DNA from 2 places in the Limosilactobacillus vaginalis genome. Region 1 is predicted to be linked to the other one. Evidence: predicted binding sites of a transcription regulator. Region 1 holds the regulator's gene; the other holds the start of a gene.

Evidence for each region. Region 1 encodes HrcA, which represses chaperone genes, less so after heat shock. Its sites were predicted from a motif close to TTAGCACTCNNNNNNNNNGAGTGCTAA; they were not measured.
Region 2: N4627_RS06800 (ATP-dependent Clp protease ATP-binding subunit) is a predicted target of HrcA. The motif match lies at 1,420-1,446, and genes of this name have one in related genera.

Annotation. Positions count from the first base shown of each region.
Region 1 is NZ_CP104399.1:804,832-811,194, reverse strand. It holds gene dnaJ (molecular chaperone DnaJ) at 116-1,270, opposite strand; gene dnaK (molecular chaperone DnaK) at 1,391-3,262, opposite strand; gene grpE (nucleotide exchange factor GrpE) at 3,284-3,859, opposite strand; gene hrcA (heat-inducible transcriptional repressor HrcA) at 3,872-4,921, opposite strand; gene N4627_RS03945 (hypothetical protein) at 5,036-5,407, shown strand; gene ribF (riboflavin biosynthesis protein RibF) at 5,607-6,363, opposite strand, start outside.
Region 2 is NZ_CP104399.1:1,344,696-1,351,058, forward strand. It holds gene ptsP (phosphoenolpyruvate--protein phosphotransferase) at 1-804, opposite strand, end outside; gene N4627_RS06790 (phosphocarrier protein HPr) at 804-1,070, opposite strand; gene N4627_RS06795 (hypothetical protein) at 1,188-1,373, opposite strand; gene N4627_RS06800 (ATP-dependent Clp protease ATP-binding subunit) at 1,606-3,810, shown strand; gene N4627_RS06805 (MucBP domain-containing protein) at 3,962-4,684, shown strand; gene proC (pyrroline-5-carboxylate reductase) at 4,674-5,459, shown strand; gene N4627_RS06815 (hypothetical protein) at 5,734-6,363, opposite strand, start outside.

The sequences.
Region 1 (6,363 bases):
AAGACTATCCGCGCTTGAAAAGCTAATCAAACCAGCATTTAACAATGCCAAATGAAATAGAATAAGCCAGTAATCCCGCTTCAAAAGTCGGATATTACTAGCTTATTTTAATTCTTTACTTATCTTCAAATGCATCCCGAAGCTTGTCAAGAACGGTTTTCTTAACTCCTTTGACGTCTTCACCACTAGCAGCAGCAAAGGCCATCATTGCCTCTTTTTGACGTTTATTAAGACTCTTCGGTGTATGAACGTGAACAGTAACATGTTCATCCCCGTTACCATTACCGTTCAAGTGGGGAACACCCTTGCCCCGGAGACGGAAGTTCGTTTCAGATTGAGTACCGGCAGGAATCTTAAGATTAACATCACCATGAACAGTCTTGACCTTCACTTCATCACCTAATGCGGCTTGAGCAAATGAAATGTCTTGATCAATATAGATTGTTGAACCATCACGCCGGAATTCCCGGCTTGGTGTTACGCGGAAAACGATGTAAAGATCACCATAAGGGCCACCGTTTTCACCAGCATCACCTTGGTGCTCTAATCGCATTTGCTGACCGTCATCAATTCCCGCAGGAACCTTAACCTCTAATTCATGTCGCTCATGAATATGCCCAGAGCCATGGCACTTAGTACATTGATCTTCTGGCTTAATGATCTTACCAGTCCCATTACATTCGGGACAGGTAGTTTGAGTTTGAATATTACCAAGGGGTGTCCGCCGTACGGTAAGAATGACCCCACTACCATGACAACGTGAACATGTTTCGGGAGACTTTCCAGGTTTAGCGCCACTCCCTTTGCAGACATCACATTGGGCGTCCCGTTCATATTTGATTGTTGTGGTCTTGCCAAAAACAGCATCCATAAAGTCTAATGTCATTGAATATTGCAAATCACGGCCCTGACGTGGTGCCGTAGGATCTGCTTGACGACGACCGCCACCACCAAAGAATTGGCTAAAGATATCACCAAAATCACCACCGGCAAAGTCACCATAACCTTGTTGACCGCCGAAGCCACCAAAGCCTTGGCCTGCCCCTGTATTTGGCCCTGCCGAACCAAACTGATCATATTGAGCACGCTTTTGTGGATCACTCAGCACTTCATGCGCTTCATTAATCTTCTTAAACTTCTCTTCAGCACCAGGTTCATGGTTAATATCCGGGTGGTATTTTGCTGCAAGTTTTCGGTAAGCCCGATTAATTTCCTTTTCAGAAGCATCCTTTTTTACACCTAGGATGTCGTAGTAACTTTCTTCTGCCATACGGATCCTCCATTTATATTGCTTGTTTAGTTATACCATAGATGGTAAACGAAAGTAAAAGCCAAAGTCCTTTTCTCCGGCCTTTGGCTTTTAACAATTGTTTATTAACGGCTGATAGAATTACTTCTTGTCATCTGGAGTAACATCCTTAAAGTCACCATCAACGGTCTTGCCATCATCGGAACCAGAATTATTATTGTTTCCGTTAGTACCATTGTTACCGGCATTACCAGCTTGACCGCCTTGAGCACCTTGGGCTTGTTGATAAAGCTTTACGCTAAGATCTTGGATAACCTTATTTAATGCGTCCTTCTTAGCCTTCATATCGTCTAAGTTGCCGCTTTCCTTAGCCTTCTTCAAGTCGTCACGAGCACTTTCGGCCTTCTTGATATCTTCTTCAGGAACCTTACCCTTAACTTCCTTCAAAGTCTTATCTACTTGGAAGAGTTCTTGGTCAACTTCATTCTTCAAGTCAACCTCTTCCTTCTTCTTCTTATCAGCTGCTGCGTGTTCTTCAGCATCCTTCTTCATTCGTTCAATTTCTTCATCACTCAAGCCAGAGTTAGACTTAATGGTGATGTTTTGCTTCTTATGGGTTCCTTGATCTTCGGCAGAAACGTTAACAATCCCGTTCTTATCAATATCAAAAGTAACCTTAATTTGAGGAACACCACGAGGAGCAGCTGGAATGTCAGTAAGTTGGAAGTTACCTAAAGTCTTGTTGTCAGCTGCCATTGGCCGTTCACCTTGAAGAACGTGGATATCAACAGCTGATTGATTATCAGCAGCAGTTGAGAAGATTTGGCTCTTGGATGTTGGAATAGTAGTATTCCGATCGATTAACTTGGTGAAGACACCACCCATGGTTTCAATACCAAGTGAAAGTGGCGTAACATCAAGCAAAACAACATCCTTAACATCACCAGTAAGAACACCACCCTGGATAGCAGCACCGAGGGCAACCGCTTCGTCTGGGTTGATAGAGTGGTTAGGTTCCTTACCAGTTAATTCCTTAACCATTTCTTGAACGGCTGGAATACGAGTAGAACCACCATTTAGGATTACTTCATCAATGTCATCGAATGTTAAATCGGCATCCTTCAAGGCATTCATAACTGGTTGTTTAGTCCGTTCAACCAAATCATTAGTTAATTGGTTGAATTGTGCCCGGCTTAAGGTCTTTTCAAGGTGTAATGGACCATTTTCACCAGCAGAAATGAATGGCAGGCTGATTTGGGCTTCTTGAACACCAGATAAGTCCTTCTTGGCCTTTTCAGCAGCGTCCTTTAGCCGTTGAAGCGCCATCTTATCCTTAGACAAGTCAACGCCATTTTCTTCCTTAAAGCCATCAATTAACCAATCCATGATCTTCTTATCAAAGTCATCCCCACCAAGGTGAGTATCACCATTAGTTGAAAGAACTTGGAAGACACCGTCACCTAATTCAAGGATGGAAACATCAAAGGTCCCACCACCAAGGTCATAAACGAGGATCTTTTCATCCTTGTCTTTCTTATCAAGGCCATAAGCAAGTGATGAAGCAGTTGGTTCGTTAATAATCCGCTTAACGTCTAATCCGGCAATCTTACCAGCATCCTTAGTGGCTTGACGTTGAGCATCATTAAAGTATGCAGGGACAGTAATAACTGCTTGGCTAACTGTATCACCAATGTAATCTTCAGCGTACTTCTTCAAATATTGAAGAATCATTGCAGAAATTTCTTGTGGAGTATACTTCTTACCGTCAACCTCAACTGTGTATCCAGCTTCACCCATATGACTCTTAATTGATGAAATAGTATTAGGGTTAGTAATTGCTTGACGCTTTGCTACTTCACCAACTTGGGTTTCACCATTCTTAAATGAAACAACAGATGGAGTTGTCCGACTCCCTTCTGGATTTGTAATAATCTTTGGCTCGTTACCTTCCATAACGGCAACGGCGGAATTAGTAGTACCTAAATCAATACCAATAATCTTGTTACTTGCCATTGTTTATTCCCTCTCTTATTTTTATTGTGCAACTACAACCATTGCGGGACGCAGAACCCGATCCTTTAATTGATAACCAGCCTGTAGTACTTTTACCACTGTTTCAGCCTTCTGATCACCTTCCACCGGCACTGTTTGTACTGCCTGGTGAAGGGTCGGATCAAACGGCTTGCCGTCTGCTTCAATCTCAGTAATTCCGTGGTCCTTTAATGCACTAATTAAGTGGTCATGAACCATTTGGATCCCCTTCTTTAGCTGCTGACCATTTTCATCATGAACTTCAATCGTCAGTGCTCGTTTAAGGTTATCCAGAACAGGTAAAACAGATTTAGCTAAGTCTTGACCATCATACTTCAGTAATTGAGCACGCTCTTTCTTAAAGCGGGTAGTCATGTTCTGAATTTCTGCTTCAGCCCGCAAATACTTATCGTCTTTATCATCTAATTGCTGTTGCAAATCTTTAACTTGACTTTCTAATTTTGTCACTTTAGTTTGTAACTTTTTAGCATCAAACTGGTCGTTCTTTTCGGAAGCAGCACTTTTACTTTGATGCTTTGCTTCCTTACCTGTTTGCTTTGCAGCTTTGTCTTCTGCCAATCGACTCGCCTCCTATGAATCGTAGTAATGACGGTAAAAGTTTAAAAGTCGTTTTGCTAGCTCCTGACGGAATGCATTCACTAAACCAATCGTCCGTGAATAAGGCATCCTCGTTGGGCCTAGTACTGCAATAATGCCCTTACCATATTGGTCAACATCATAGGTTGCCGTGATCAAACTATAGTTATCTAAGGCCTTATCCTTAGAAATCTCAGAACCAATCTTAACGTTTACCCCATCATCAGAAACGTTTGAATCTAACAAATGCGATAATTGATCGTTATGGTCAAGCAAACTATACAGAGTTTGTAAGTCAACCGAATCATGCTTTTCCGAGAAATCTAAGAGGTTTAACCGGCCGCCAACAAAGAATTGCTCACGTGCTGCCCTTGACACGACACTATCAAAAAGATCCAAAAAGCCATCTGCACTTTGCATGTAGTGCATCACCCGAAGCGGAATATCATCATTCAGGCGTCTCATCACGTTAGCTAATGGCTGCCCTACCAGCTGGTCATTAATCATCCGAATAACTGCTTGAAGAGCATCTGTATTGTAATTTCGTGGTAACGTAAATGCCTGACTTTCGACATCACCGCTATCAGTAACTAAAATTGCGATCACCTTTCGATTACCTAACGGAACAACCCGAAAACCACTCAACCGAACATCAGCTTGTTCGGGCTTTAGTGTAAAGGCTGTATAGGAAGTAAGATCAGATAAAATATCAGCCGAGTGCGAAATGATCTCATCAATCTTTTGAAAACTTGTTCCTAGTGAATTTTGGATTACTACTAAATCGTTATCAGTAATAACCTCTGGATCAAGCAAATGGTCAACATAATAACGGTAACCCTTTTTAGAAGGTACCCGCCCTGAAGATGAGTGTTCCTTGGTAACAAAACCAGCTTCTTCAAGAACACCCATTTCATTTCGAACCGTAGCAGAGCTCACCTTAAAAGGTAATTTTTCTGCCAGGTGTTTTGAACCAACAGGTTGACCTGTTGCGGTATATTGACGTACAATCGCTTGCAGGATCTTGTTTTGACGCTGTGTTAGCATTTGTATCACTTCCCCTTTTAGCACTCTATAGGGTTAAGTGCTAAACACATGTATAATATAACAATCTGAATAGTAAAAGTCAAGAAACGTCAAATAAAATCTAGGAGTTTTTTAATGAAACATAAGAAGCAACGATATATTCAGCCAAGTGGTCCCGAAGATGCTATGCGGATTATTCAGAAGCTCTTCAATAGTTATCGGAATGCCCCGCTAACAAGGGAGTTGCTTGACTATCACAATAATTTGATTAATCGATTACAAACCGATATTCACGATGCCGTAGTTAAAGCCAATAACGATCGCCTTAGTAAAGAGCTTGATGAAATGACAGAAATCATGCGTCGCTGGATTTCAATTCGACTATCAAACCGGCCGTTCAACGCTAAAATGCGCCACTTTAAGTTAGTCACGGACGGCGGTATGAAGTTTAAACGACACATTCATAAAATTAGTCAATCAACTAATCATCGAGCAAGTCGTCATTGATAGTGGAAAAAGGGGGTTGTGACATAAGTTATATTACCTAGATAAAATACAAACGACGCAGTACACAAATGGGATTCAGTGCTCGGAAAATCCGAACGCTGAATCCCTATTTGTGATTGCGGGAGGTTCGAAAACGAACTAGCGAGCTAGTTCTGTCTCTCTCCCCCTTACTATTTCAATTGAAAAAATTAAGTTATCTCTAAACTAATGGCTGCTTTATACCAGGGGCAATTTTTTGTAAATTCTGTCGAGCTAATTGTTCATCCTGCTTCATCTGGTCAACCAGCTCATCAGCACCACTAAATTTCATTTCACCACGTTGATAATAAAGCCACTGAACCTTAACTTCCTCACCGTATACCAATTGGTCAAAGTCAAAAAGGTATATCTCAACAGTAAGCTTATTTTGATCACCGAAAGTAATGTTGTGACCAACACTTGCCATTCCGCCGTACCATTTCTGACCAATTTGCACTTGAACTGTGTATACGCCAATACCAGGAAGACGTTCACCTTCAGGAGTTTCAACGTTAATTGTAGGAAAGCCCAGTGTTCGCCCTCGTGCCAAGCCATGAACAACGATTCCCGTTGTCATATAATAATAACCTAGCATCTGGTTAGCCAACTCAACATCCCCCTGATCAATGGCTTTACGAATAACCCGTGAACCAATCTTTTGCTTACCATTACCAGTAAACTTAGGAACCGTGATTACGTTAAATCGACCGTTAGCATACTCCGGTAAACGTGCCATCGTTGCCACCGCAGCTTTGCCATAAGTATGATCAAATCCCGCCACCACTGTTTTCGCGTGAAAGCCTATTAAATATTGATCGACAAATTCTTGTGGTGAAAGACTCGCAAATGAAGAAGTAAAGCTAACCAGATATACCAAATCAACACCTAATTGTTTTAAAAGATCTAGCTTTCGTGATGTTGTTGACAGGTATTTAAAG
Region 2 (6,363 bases), 540 kb from region 1:
GCCATCGGTACTAACGGTTTGTTCATCCTTTAATGTCCCCCACTCTTGTTGTTCGCGATCAAATTGGGCGGCTAATCGCTGATAATGATCTACTTCCTCTTCTGACGGATCAACAATAACTTTGCCATGAATCCCATCAACGATCAGTAAATCGCCATTTTTTATTATTTTAGTAGCCTTCTCGGTCCCAACAACTGCTGGTAACGATAGAGTCTTACTCATAATTGTAAAATGAGAGGTTCTACCCCCGTCATCAGTAACAAGTCCGGCAACAAATCGCCGGTCAAACTGTGCGGTATCAGTTGGTGTAATATTTTGAGCTACAAAAATTGCCCGATGATCCAAAAGAGTTGGATCGGGAAGTTCAACCCCCATCAAATGACTAAGCACTCTTTTAGTAACGTCCTTAATTGCCGTTGCTCGCGACGAAAGATAGTCATTATCGTTCATTTTTTCGAGAATTTTTAATTGCTCATCTGCAGTTTTCTTAATTGCCCATTCTGCAGATAAATGGTCACGATTAACTTTTTTAAGAATTTCAGCATGGAGGGACCGGTCATCTAAAATTGCCAGCTGATCATCAACAACTGCCGCTGCCCTCTTCCCCAATGATTTATGGGCATGCTGGCGAATTGTCTGAACTTCATTCAGCGTTAAAGTAAAAGAATCATGAAGCCGTTTGACCTCATGATTCTCATTTGCTGAATATTGTTGGTTAACAGATAAATCTGGTCCCACTAATAGGTAGGCAGGAGCAATAGCAATCCCACTGCTCGCCGCCAAGCCATTCAAAAGTGTGGACATTAGTCTGTTAAGCCTTCCTTCTTCATTGTTTCAGCAACGGCATCCAAAGCTTCCTTTTCATCGTCACCCTTAGCAGTAATGGTAACTGAAGCATTTTGACCAACACCGAGTGACATAACACCCATGATGGACTTCAAATTAACACTCTTACCTTCGTATGAAAGGGTAACATCAGAATTATATTTAGAAGCTGCTTGAACCAGGATAGTTGCTGGGCGAGCGTGAATACCTGTTTCAGATGTAATTGTAAAATCACGTTTTTCCATAATTAAATCATTCTCCTTCGAGCATATTAGCAAATTGTCAGTGGCCAGGCCCTGATAATTTCATTGCTTTTATTTTAGCAATTGTAAACTTTAATTACAAGTTCTCTCAACGATTGATCATCGCTTTTTTAATCGATATGTAAGCGTTCCCCCACGATGGGCTTCCGCTTCAATTTGCGTCCGGTATTGATAACCATGAAAAACCGGCTGAAATGCCTGAAATTCCTCTGGAGTAATATCAAAATGACTAATCTTTCCCGAATGCAAATCCTCAAGTTCCTGTTGATAATCTCTTTCCGTCATTTAACCACCTCATTAAAGGATCTCTGACTTTTTCACCACCCTTATTTTAGCATTCATCTATCAAGAGTGCTAAAATTTAATAGAAAGTTTGACTAATTTTTTCTTAAACCAATTCATTTGGCTTGCAGTCAAACAAAAAGTAAGTATAATTAACATCAATGGTCAGGAAAGGTCAAAGATAATAATTTCCTTTTCGATGGTCGGATCTATTTTACTAAGGGGGTATTTTGCGGTGCTTTGTCAAAATTGTCATCAGAATCCTGCAACGATCCATTTACAAATGAACCTTAATGGCCAACGAGTTCAACTCGATTTATGTCAAAATTGCTATCAAAAATTACAAAACATGCAAACAAATATGATGAATGGAGGTAACGGAATGAATAATTTCGGTTTTGGAAGCCTCGAAGACTTCATGAATGCCATGAATAATATGCAAAGTCAACAAGCTGCTGGTAATGGGGCTGCTTTTAGCGGTCAAAACCAACGACAAGGCGGTAACGGTGGTCGCGGCAAGGGAATCCTTGGTCAGTACGGCATTAACTTAACCGACCTTGCTCGCCAAGGAAAGATTGATCCAGTTATCGGTCGTGATAACGAAATCAAGCGAGTTATTGAAATCCTTAATCGCCGGACTAAGAATAACCCAGTTTTAATCGGTGAAGCTGGTGTTGGTAAGACTGCTGTCGTTGAGGGCTTAGCTACTGCGATTGTTTCCGGTGAAGTACCAGAAAAGCTTGCTAATAAAGAAATCATTCGGCTTGATGTTGTTTCCCTTGTTCAAGGAACCGGGATTCGGGGACAGTTTGAAAAGCGGATGCAACAATTAATGGCCGAAGTGCGGAAGAACAAGAACATTATCCTCTTCATTGATGAAATCCACGAAATCATGGGTGCCGGAAATGCTGAAGGCGGCATGGATGCCGGAAACGTTTTGAAGCCTGCCCTTGCCCGTGGCGACTTCCAACTTCTTGGTGCAACTACCCTTAATGAATACCGAAAGATTGAAAAGGATGCTGCCCTTGCACGGCGTTTCCAACCAGTTGAAGTTAATGAACCTTCAGTTGATGAAACGATCCGGATCCTTAACGGGATTAAAGGCCGCTACCAAGATTACCACCACGTTAAGTACACGGATGATGCAATCGTGGCTGCCGCTAAACTTTCAGATCGCTACATTCAAGAACGGTTCCTGCCAGATAAGGCAATTGACCTAATGGATGAAGCGGGTTCACGGAAGAATTTAACGTTAAAGAATGTTGATCCAAACGCAATTGAAAACGAAATTCACACTGCTGAAGCACATAAGCAACAAGCAGCAGATAACCAAGATTATGAAAAAGCTGCCTTTTATAGGGATCAAGTAAGCAAGCTTGAAAAGGCAAAGAAGGAAGCAGAAGAAAATCATTCTGAGGAATCCGCAACGGTAACCGTTAAGGATATGCAGGATATTGTCGAAGAAAAGACTAATATTCCTGTCGGCGATCTGCAAAAACAAGAAGAAAACCAACTTCGGGATCTTGATAAGAAGCTTGACGAACATGTCATTGGCCAAACTGAAGCAGTTGATAAGATTGCGCGGGCAATTCGTCGGAACCGGATTGGCTTAAACAAGTCTGGTCGGCCAATTGGTAGTTTTCTCTTCGTTGGTCCTACTGGTGTTGGGAAGACCGAAACGGCTAAGCAACTTGCTCTTCAACTATTTGGTTCTAAGGATTCAATGATTCGTTTTGATATGTCAGAATACATGGATAAGACATCTACTTCAAAACTTATTGGTGCGGCTCCAGGTTATGTTGGCTATGAAGAAGCTGGTCAATTAACTGAACAAGTTCGTCGTCACCCTTACAGCTTAATCTTGCTTGACGAAGTGGAAAAGGCTCACCCTGACGTTATGCACATGTTCTTACAAATCCTCGATGATGGTCGATTAACCGATTCACAAGGTCGGACCGTTAGTTTCAAGGACACGATCATTATCATGACTTCTAATGCCGGAACTGGCGATGCTCAAGCTAGCGTTGGTTTTGGTGCTGAGTCAACTGGAAGTACTCACTCAATCATTGATAAATTGACCAACTACTTTAAGCCAGAATTTTTGAACCGGTTTGATGACATTGTTCAATTCAATGCCCTCAGCAAGGATAATTTGATGAAGATTGTTAACCTGATGATTAGCGATGTTAACAAGATGCTGACTGACCGTGACTTATCAATTACTGTTCCTGAAAATGTTGATGAGAAGTTAGTTGACTTGGGGTATGATCCAAAGATGGGTGCGCGTCCTCTTCGTCGGGTAATTCAAGAACAAATCGAAGATCGAATTGCTGACTATGTTCTTGATCACAATGATGCTCACGAGCTTGCTGCACAACTAGATAAAGATGGTAATATTACTGTTGTTGCCGCACCACAGGCAGATAAAGTTACTGATTAAAAGTTAAATTACGAATAATCTATTGGAGACTGGGAAAAAACATGTTTTTCCAGTCTTCTATTTTTTTACACTTTGTTAACCTGTTCATCACAGAGGTTTCACCTTATCAATGCTATAATGAAAAGTAAATATAGTTGACGGGGTGAAAAGGATGGAAGATAAGTTCAAAACAGGAAACCCAATCTGGGTCTACTACACAAATATTGATACTGGAGAAAACCTGGTTGTCCCCCAACTCTTACGGGGATTTATGGGAGAAGAATATTCCGTTAAAAAGAAGCAATTCGACGGTTACCAATTTGTCAAAAGTGAGGGGGAATTAACCGGAAAATTTGATGATCAGCCACATAGCATTCACGTTTATTATCGGAATAAAAACTGGGGTGAAGTGGAATCGATCGAAATGTATCTCCACCTCGATGCGGTTACTGCAGTTTACGATATGCCGAACGGGATGCAAGTTGGCACTCCTTTCCCGGACGATATTGTTCTGAAGGCCTTTCACCGCGTTGCAACTAAATCAGGAGAATTTTGGTACGAAATTGGCAGTGATCAATGGGTAAAATACGACAAAATGACAATTGTGGATAACCCATTCAAAACCGAAGATGAAGACTTTCAATCTAAGCTTGCTGACAATATGGCAGTAATTCCAATGAAGAAGACAAAAGCAGTGATTGACTATCTTCCAGGAAGATCAATTGACGCTTTTAATAAACCATATGGTGATAAAGTTGGCGAAATTAAGGATGGTCAAGAAATCACGATCACTGGTAAGATGAGTGATAATGATGAAATTATCTGGTACAAAGTCGGTAATGGAATGTTTATTACCGGCAACTATGTCAAATTGGAGGATCAAGATGGAGACTAATCAACAAACAATTGCAGTCGTTGGTGTCGGTAATATGGGGTCCGCAATTATTAAGGGACTCGTAAATACGAACCAGTTTAATATCATTGGCGAAAACCCAGATAATCCTCGGGTTACCAAACTTGGACAAGATCTCGACTTTACCGTCGTTAATAATAATCAAGATGTTGTTAATGCTAATCCTGACTTCGTTGTGCTTACTACCCCCGCACCGATCACAATAAAGATCGCTCAAGAATTAAGCCAGCTTCCCGCCTCAACAACTGTTATCTCAGCAGCTGCTGGTGTTTCATTGAAAGAATTACAATCAGTGATTACCAATGCTACAGTGGCAACAATGATTCCCAACACCCCGGTTGCCGTTAATGCAGGAACAATTGGGCTAGCTCTTCCTGAAGCGATTACCGATGAAAAGGCAAATAAGATTATCGCTTTCCTTAAATTATTAGGTGATGTGATCCCAGTTAGTGAAAATCAATTAGATATTGTTGGCGTCATTGGCGGGTGTGGACCAGCATTTGTGGATGTCTTCATGGATGCCATGAGTGATGGTGCCGTTGCGAACGGAATGAATCGACAAACAGCTTATCGTTTGATTTCAAGTATGGTTAAGGGAACCGGGAAACTTGCTTTTGATACTAACAAACTTCCCGCTGAACTTCGTGATCAAGTTACTTCACCAGCCGGTACAACAATTAAGGGTGTAATGGCCTTGGAAAAGAATCAGTTCCGCTATGCAGTAATTGATGCAATTAACAAGGCAGCCGGAAAATAAGAATGGTAAATTTTAAAAAACAATCCCGTTACTAATCGGTTAAATGACTAGTGACGGGATTGTTTGTGTTTTAAATTATTTTGGGTAATGGAAGGCGAAAAGGGTGCTTGCTGTGACCGCAATCTCTGTCTAGCTTTTTCTAGGCAACTTAGTCTAAACGTGCTTCGCTCGAGTTTCCTAGAGCTAGCAACCTCCTTCCTAGGCGCGAGTCGCCTTCGTCAGGAGAAATTGCTAGCTTTCCGGAAACTCTTTGGAGCGAAGGCACTCTCTTTCCTTAATCCCTTCTCAATTGCATTTTATCGTTGAAGAACTTGGAAAGGAAAATGACGATAACCATGGTGATTCCCCAAATGATCCACCAAGTGCTGGAAGAACTAAGAATCGTCCAAAGAGCACTATTAGGACCGATCCATTCATTATGTTGATAACCAATATTAAGGCTCATCATTGCCCGAATAAGTGCAACCAAGAAAATGATAAATAGGATCGGCAGGCCGATGCCGACAATCCACTTCCAGGTCCGGTTAAGCAAACCAAAGCCATTACCAATCATTTGAAAAATTAACGTACTAGAAAGAAGAACTAATAATTGCATCCCCATCGCCTGCCAACTTGCTAGCGGGTGGTCAAACAAGCTTAATAAGTTATTAACCACCCAAATTCCAATGGTAGCAAGGGCTAAAGCAATCAATCGTCCCCACCAAAGGGTCTTTCGTGAAATCCCGTTTTGAATTGTCCACTTAAAATCATCATAAGCAGTAATTAAGAAATAACCGAGTAAAATCATTGTGAATACTGGCGGTAATACTCCTGGAATTCCTTGCAAGCTAACGAGAAATGAATCAACACGACGATCAATTAGCAATTCAACAAAATATCCCAAAAATACTACGCCGACAGCCCA